3 regions of the Streptomyces sp. NPDC005263 genome follow, and region 2 is predicted to be linked to each of the others. Evidence: predicted binding sites of a transcription regulator. Region 2 holds the regulator's gene; each other region holds the start of a gene.
What was found. The regulator HrcA, encoded in region 2, represses chaperone genes, less so after heat shock. The targets are predictions, from matches to a motif close to TTNGCACTCNGNNNNNCNGAGTGCNAA.
Positions count from the first base shown of each region.

Region 1: groL (chaperonin GroEL) is a predicted target of HrcA. The motif match lies at 1,145-1,171, and genes of this name have one in related genera.
Region 3: groES (co-chaperone GroES) is a predicted target of HrcA. The motif match lies at 1,333-1,359, and genes of this name have one in related genera.

Region 1 is NZ_JBIAKJ010000004.1:716,108-718,372, reverse strand. Features, by position in the region: gene ACFYRY_RS21800 (MoaD/ThiS family protein) at 1-276, shown strand; gene ACFYRY_RS21795 (cold-shock protein) at 707-913, shown strand; gene groL (chaperonin GroEL) at 1,334-2,265, shown strand, end outside.
Region 2 is NZ_JBIAKJ010000002.1:510,601-512,865, forward strand. Features, by position in the region: gene ACFYRY_RS09565 (DUF3097 domain-containing protein) at 1-72, opposite strand, end outside; gene ACFYRY_RS09570 (MBL fold metallo-hydrolase) at 116-847, opposite strand; gene hrcA (heat-inducible transcriptional repressor HrcA) at 1,019-2,035, shown strand; gene dnaJ (molecular chaperone DnaJ) at 2,036-2,265, shown strand, end outside.
Region 3 is NZ_JBIAKJ010000003.1:271,637-273,901, forward strand. Features, by position in the region: gene ACFYRY_RS14905 (methyltransferase domain-containing protein) at 1-137, opposite strand, end outside; gene ACFYRY_RS14910 (polysaccharide deacetylase family protein) at 384-1,199, shown strand; gene groES (co-chaperone GroES) at 1,505-1,813, shown strand; gene groL (chaperonin GroEL) at 1,945-2,265, shown strand, end outside.

The DNA.
Region 1 (2,265 bases), on a different contig from region 2:
ATGAGCGTCAACGTCCGCATCCCCACCATCCTGCGCACCTACACCGGTGGCCAGGCCGAGGTCGCCGCCGAGGGGGGCACCCTCGGTGAGGTCATCGCCGACCTGGAGAAGAACCACACCGGCATCGCCGCGCGCGTTCTCGACGACCAGGGCAAGCTGCGCCGGTTCGTCAACGTGTACGTCAACGACGATGACGTCCGCTTCGAGCAGGGTCTGGAGACCGCGACTCCGGACGGCGCCGGTGTCTCCATCATTCCGGCCGTCGCCGGCGGCTGAATATTACCTTCGGTAACGTCAGTTACCGAGCGTTCATAGAATTGCCCCCTCCGTGAGAGAAGCGGAGGGGGCAATTCAATGTGGTTGAGCGCGGTACAGTTGGGGAACGCGTTGCCGCTTCACAGGTCGCCAGACCTTGTTTCTGCCGTGCGCCCGACGAGATGTAGCCAAAGTGTGTGCCTCGTTCGTGGCTTTTGTGTGCTTTGCGGGGCCCGACTTGCCCTGAATTCAGGCGAATTCTCGCCACATTCCGGATCGTGTGCGTCCAGAATTCTCGTCCGATTGACCTGTTGCAGACGGCAGTTGGACAGATACATTCGGCCGCGGTCGACGCGTTCCGGCGCACGCCCCCAATCATGTGGGGGGTGAGGTCTGACCCGGATCCACGAAGTGTGGGTCTGTGCAAGGGCCAGTAATAGGGGAGTTAGGCATGGCTCAGGGCACCGTCAAGTGGTTCAACGCGGAGAAGGGGTACGGCTTCATCGCGGTCGACGGTGGTGCGGATGTTTTCGTCCACTACAGCGCCATCCAGATGGACGGGTACCGCACCCTGGAAGAGGGGCAGCGGGTCGATTTCGAGATCTCACAGGGTCAGAAGGGGCCGCAGGCGGACATGGTCCGTCTGGCGACCGGCTGAATCGCGCCGGGTAACTGCACGCGACGTTCTTCTGTTCTTCTTCGAAGGGCTCGCACCTCTCACGGGGTGCGAGCCCTTCGGTGTGTCCGGGGTGCGAGCCACCCGTCCCCCGGTCCCCCGGTCCCCCGTCCGCCCGTCCGCCCGTCCGCCCGTCCGTCTGCGCGGGGCCGCGACGGACGCGCCCCGGGGCACGGCCGGGTGCACTGTTCACCTGCGGATCCCCCCGAGGCGCTTGCACTCGGCATGGGCGAGTGCTAATCATTGGCGTTAGCACTCTGAAGGTGAGAGTGACAAAGAAGGACCGAGTCGGTGAGGCCCGCAGGCCAGGTGGGGCAAGGAACCACAGGCATGCGAGCCGTCCGTCGCGGGCGCGGGCGCGGTCCGAAGGAATCACCCCCAGTCCTGGAGGGACCACTTCACATGGCCAAGATCATCGCGTTCGACGAGGAGGCACGGCGCGGCCTCGAGCGCGGCATGAACCAGCTCGCGGACGCCGTCAAGGTGACGCTCGGCCCCAAGGGCCGCAACGTCGTCCTCGAGAAGAAGTGGGGCGCCCCCACGATCACCAACGATGGTGTCTCCATCGCCAAGGAGATCGAGCTCGAGGACCCGTACGAGAAGATCGGCGCCGAGCTGGTCAAGGAAGTCGCCAAGAAGACGGACGACGTCGCTGGTGACGGTACGACCACGGCGACCGTCCTCGCCCAGGCCCTGGTCAAGGAAGGCCTGCGCAACGTAGCCGCCGGCGCCAACCCGATGGCCCTCAAGCGCGGTATCGAGAAGGCCGTCGAGGCCGTCTCCGGTGCCCTCCTCGAGCAGGCCAAGGATGTCGAGACCAAGGAGCAGATCGCTTCCACGGCCTCCATCTCCGCCGCCGACACCCAGATCGGCGAGCTCATCGCCGAGGCCATGGACAAGGTCGGCAAGGAAGGCGTCATCACCGTCGAGGAGTCCCAGACCTTCGGTCTGGAGCTGGAGCTCACCGAGGGTATGCGCTTCGACAAGGGCTACATCTCGGCGTACTTCGCCACCGACATGGAGCGTATGGAGGCGTCGCTCGACGACCCGTACATCCTGATCGCCAACTCCAAGATCGGCTCCGTCAAGGACCTGCTCCCGCTCCTGGAGAAGGTCATGCAGTCGGGCAAGCCGCTGCTGATCATCGCCGAGGACGTCGAGGGCGAGGCCCTGTCGACCCTGGTCGTCAACAAGATCCGCGGCACCTTCAAGTCCGTCGCCGTCAAGGCCCCGGGCTTCGGCGACCGCCGCAAGGCGATGCTGAACGACATCGCCATCCTCACCGGCGGCGAGGTCATCTCCGAGGAGGTCGGTCTCAAGCTCGAGAACACCTC
Region 2 (2,265 bases):
CTCCGCCGGGACCTCCGGTGCGGGCTGGGGCTTCTTCCACGGCGGGGTCAGGTCCGGAGAGTACTGGCGCATTCGGATGACGATAGGAGAAGACCGGGCCGCCCGGCCGTACAGGTCACCGCGACACGCCGAAGCGCTCCGCCAGCGCGTCCCGCTGGGCCCGTACGAACCCCGCGTCCACGACCGCTCCGTGACCGGGCACGTACCGCGCGTCCTCGCCGCCCAGCTCCAGCAGCCGGTCCAGCGCGGCCGGCCAGCGTGACGGTACGGCGTCCGGGCCCGCCTGGGGCTCGCCGGACTCCTCGACCAGGTCGCCGCAGAAGACCACCTCGGGCGAGCCCGGCACCAGGACGGCGAGGTCGTGGGCGCTGTGGCCGGGCCCCACGTTCGCCAGCAGGACCTGCCGACCGCCCCCCAGATCGAGGGTCCACTCGCCGGAGACCCGGTGCCGCGGCACCACCAGGGCGTCGACCGCCTCGTCCGCCAGGGCCTGAGCCAGACCGTTGCGCACCGCGTCCGTCCGCAGCTCCTCCCGCGCGGCCCGCCCGCCGAGCACCGTGTCGATGCCCACCGCGCCGAACACCTCCGCCCCCGCGAACGCCGCGGTGCCGAAGACGTGATCGAAGTGGGGGTGGGTGAGCGCGAGATGAGTCACACGATGACCGGCGAGCTCCTCCGCCGCCGCCCGCAGCCGCGCACCCTCCTGCAGACTCGACCCGGCGTCGATCACGAGGGCCCGGCCCTCGCCGACGACCAGCCCCACCGTGCAGTCCCAGCCGGGCAGCCGACAGCGCCCGACCCCGGCCGAAACCCGCTCCCATCCCAGCTCTTCCCAAGTCACGCTCATACCGCGACGCTAGCCGGAGCGGCACGCCGGGGCACGGCCTCGTGGGACCGGCCTTGCCCGGGGCGTACCCCACGGCCGTACACTGGGCCGGGGAACGCTGGCACTCGGATATGACGAGTGCCAGGCCAGGCACCCAGGGGACTGGGGGACGACTTCTGGAGGTGAGCGCGGATGCTGAGTGAACGCAGGCTCCAGGTGCTGCGCGCCATCGTCCAGGACTACGTCGGTACCGAGGAGCCCGTCGGGTCCAAGGCGCTCACCGAGCGGCACAACCTCGGCGTCTCCCCGGCGACGGTCCGCAACGACATGGCCGCCCTGGAGGACGAGGGGTTCATCGCCCAGCCGCACACCAGCGCCGGGCGGATCCCCACCGACAAGGGGTACCGGCTGTTCGTCGACAAGCTGGCCGGCGTCAAGCCGATGACCGGGCCCGAGCGGCGCGCCATCCAGAACTTCCTCGACGGCGCCGTCGACCTCGACGACGTCGTGGCGCGGACCGTGCGGCTGCTCGCGCAGCTGACCCGGCAGGTCGCCGTCGTGCAGTACCCCTCGCTGACCCGTTCGACCGTGCGCCACGTCGAGCTGCTGTCACTCGCCCCCGCGCGCGTGATGCTCGTGCTGATCACGGACACCGGGCGGGTCGAACAGCGGATGGTCGACTGCCCGGCACCGTTCGGCGAGAGTCCGCTCGCGGATCTGCGGGCGCGGCTCAACAGCCGGATCGCGGGCCGTCGTTTCACCGACGTCCCGCAGCTGGTGGAAGACCTGCCGGAGGCCTTCGACATCGAGGACCGCGGCACGGTCGCGACGGTGCTCTCCACCCTCCTGGAGACGCTCGTCGAGGAGAACGAGGAGCGGCTGATGATCGGCGGCACCGCCAATCTGACCCGCTTCGGACATGACTTTCCCCTCACGATCCGGCCCGTCCTGGAGGCGCTGGAGGAGCAGGTCGTGCTTCTCAAGTTGCTGGGCGAGGCAGGGGATTCGGGCATGACCGTACGGATCGGTCATGAGAACGCCTATGAGGGACTCAACTCTACTTCTGTGGTCTCGGTCGGTTACGGTTCGGGCGGCGAGGCAGTCGCCAAGCTCGGCGTGGTCGGACCGACCCGCATGGATTACCCGGGAACGATGGGAGCGGTACGCGCAGTGGCACGGTACGTCGGACAGATCCTGGCGGAGTCGTAAGTGGCCACGGACTACTACGCCGTTCTAGGCGTGCGCCGCGACGCGTCGCAGGACGAGATCAAGAAGGCCTTCCGGCGGCTCGCACGCGAGCTGCACCCGGACGTCAACCCCGATCCGAAGACCCAGGAGCGGTTCAAGGAGATCAACGCCGCTTACGAGGTGCTGTCGGACCCGCAGAAGAAGCAGGTCTACGACCTCGGCGGCGACCCGCTCTCGCAGGCGGGCGGCGG
Region 3 (2,265 bases), on a different contig from region 2:
GCCGCCGACACCAGCGCGGCGGGATGGTCGCGGCGCAGCCGGGTGGCGACGGCGAGTTCGTCGGCGGGGGCGGTGTCGCGCACTTCGTCGAGGAGGGCGCGGCCCTCGGGGGCGAGGAGGGGAGCGAGGTCGTTCACCGGTTCATTGTGGGCCAGTCGGTGGACGGTCCGCCCCCGGCGGCGGTGTCACCCCGGGTTCACCGCGGTGGCCTGCGAGGATCCGGCACCATGCCAAGGGGCCGTACGCACCAGCCACACCCGCCACCAGTCCTGCCTGCCGGGGCTGTCGAGCGCCCGTCGGAAGCGTGAGATCCGCGGCATGCGGGACGTGACCGAGGAGCGGTACGGCGCGGAGCACGCCGTGAGCCGGCCGGAGGACCGGCGGTGAGGCGGTGGGCGCCGGCGGCCGGAGTCCTGGCGCTGTGTCTGCTCGCCGGCTGCGCCCAGTCCGTCGACCCCATCGAACGGCTCGGGGAGAAGGCGGCCCAACGGGTCGGCTCGCCTGGCTCCGCGGGGGCGGGGCGGCCCGCGTACCGCCGCTGGGGCCTGGCGGACCCCCTGCCGCCCGCCCCGCGGCCACCCGCCCGGCCCGCCGCCCCGCACGCCGCGGGCCCGGGCCTCGCGCCCGTGGTGGACCGCGTCCGCACGAGAGACCCGGTCGTCTTCCTGACCTACGACGACGGCGCCGAGCGGGACCCGCGCTTCATCGACCTGGTCCGCGAACTGCGGCTGCCGGTCAGCATGTTCCTCACGGACAGCGTCGTCGGACCCGGGTACGGCCACTTCGCGCGCCTCCAGGCGGTCGGCGCCGGCATCCAGAACCACACCCTCGACCATGCCGCCCTGCGCGGACTGCCCTACGCCGGCCAGCGCGCCGAGATCTGCGGCCAGCAGGACAAACTCAGGTCCCGCTTCGGCATCCGCCCGCACCTGTTCCGTCCGCCCTACGGCACGTACGACACGACGACCCTGCGCGCGGCCACCGACTGCGCGGTCACGGCGGTCGTCCTGTGGCGGGCGTCCATGGAGGGCGAGCGGCTGACCTTCGCGAGGGGCGAGAGCCGGCTGCGCCCGGGGGACATCGTGTCGGTGGCCTCGGGTGAGTCCGCGGCCCGGTCGCCGCGGGAGCGCACCGTACGGCTGCTGCGGGAGATCCAGGGGGCGGGCCTGACGGTGGGGCGGCTGGAGGACTACCTGTAGGGGAGTCCGGGCCCCTGCGGCGGCAACGGCCTGCTGGTAGGCGTCCAGCCGGGCAAGAACGCGTTCGTCCGCTCCGGCTGCGGGCCGCTGGAAGATGAACGCGGCACGAAATTCACGCCGCGCGCCGCTCGGATTGGCACTCCGCTTGACCGAGTGCTAATCGCGGTCATAGTCTCGGACCTGGCACTCCCCCCTGGAGAGTGCCAACTAGCGACGGGCAGGTCCGGCACCCGCGACGACGGATCCACCTGGTCGCCACCTCAGACAGTTAACCCCGTGAGATCTCCGAAGGGGGAGGTCGGATCGTGACGACCACCAGCTCCAAGGTTGCCATCAAGCCGCTCGAGGACCGCATTGTGGTCCAGCCGCTCGACGCTGAGCAGACCACCGCCTCTGGCCTGGTCATTCCGGACACCGCCAAGGAGAAGCCCCAGGAGGGCGTCGTCCTGGCCGTCGGTCCGGGCCGCTTCGAGAACGGCGAGCGTCTTCCGCTCGACGTCAAGACCGGCGACATCGTGCTGTACAGCAAGTACGGCGGCACCGAGGTGAAGTACAACGGCGAGGAGTACCTCGTCCTCTCGGCTCGCGACGTGCTCGCGATCATCGAGAAGTAGTTCACCTCGCTTCGCCTCACCGCGAAGCACCTTGCATTGAGCTGCGCCCCTGGCCCCCCGCGATCACTCATGAGCCGGGCGCCGGGGGCGCGGCTAATTTCACCTAGATTTCCGAGAGGGCTCACGCTCCCATGGCGAAGATCCTGAAGTTCGACGAGGACGCCCGTCGCGCCCTCGAGCGCGGCGTCAACAAGCTCGCTGACACGGTCAAGGTGACGATCGGCCCCAAGGGCCGCAACGTCGTCATCGACAAGAAGTTCGGCGCTCCCACCATCACCAACGACGGCGTCACCATCGCCCGTGAGGTCGAGGTCGAGGACCCGTACGAGAACCTCGGTGCCCAGCTGGTGAAGGAGGTGGCGACCAAGACCAACGACATCGCGGGTGACGGCACCACCACCGCCACCGTGCTCGCCCAGGCGCTGGTGCGCGAGGGCCTGAAGAACGTCGCC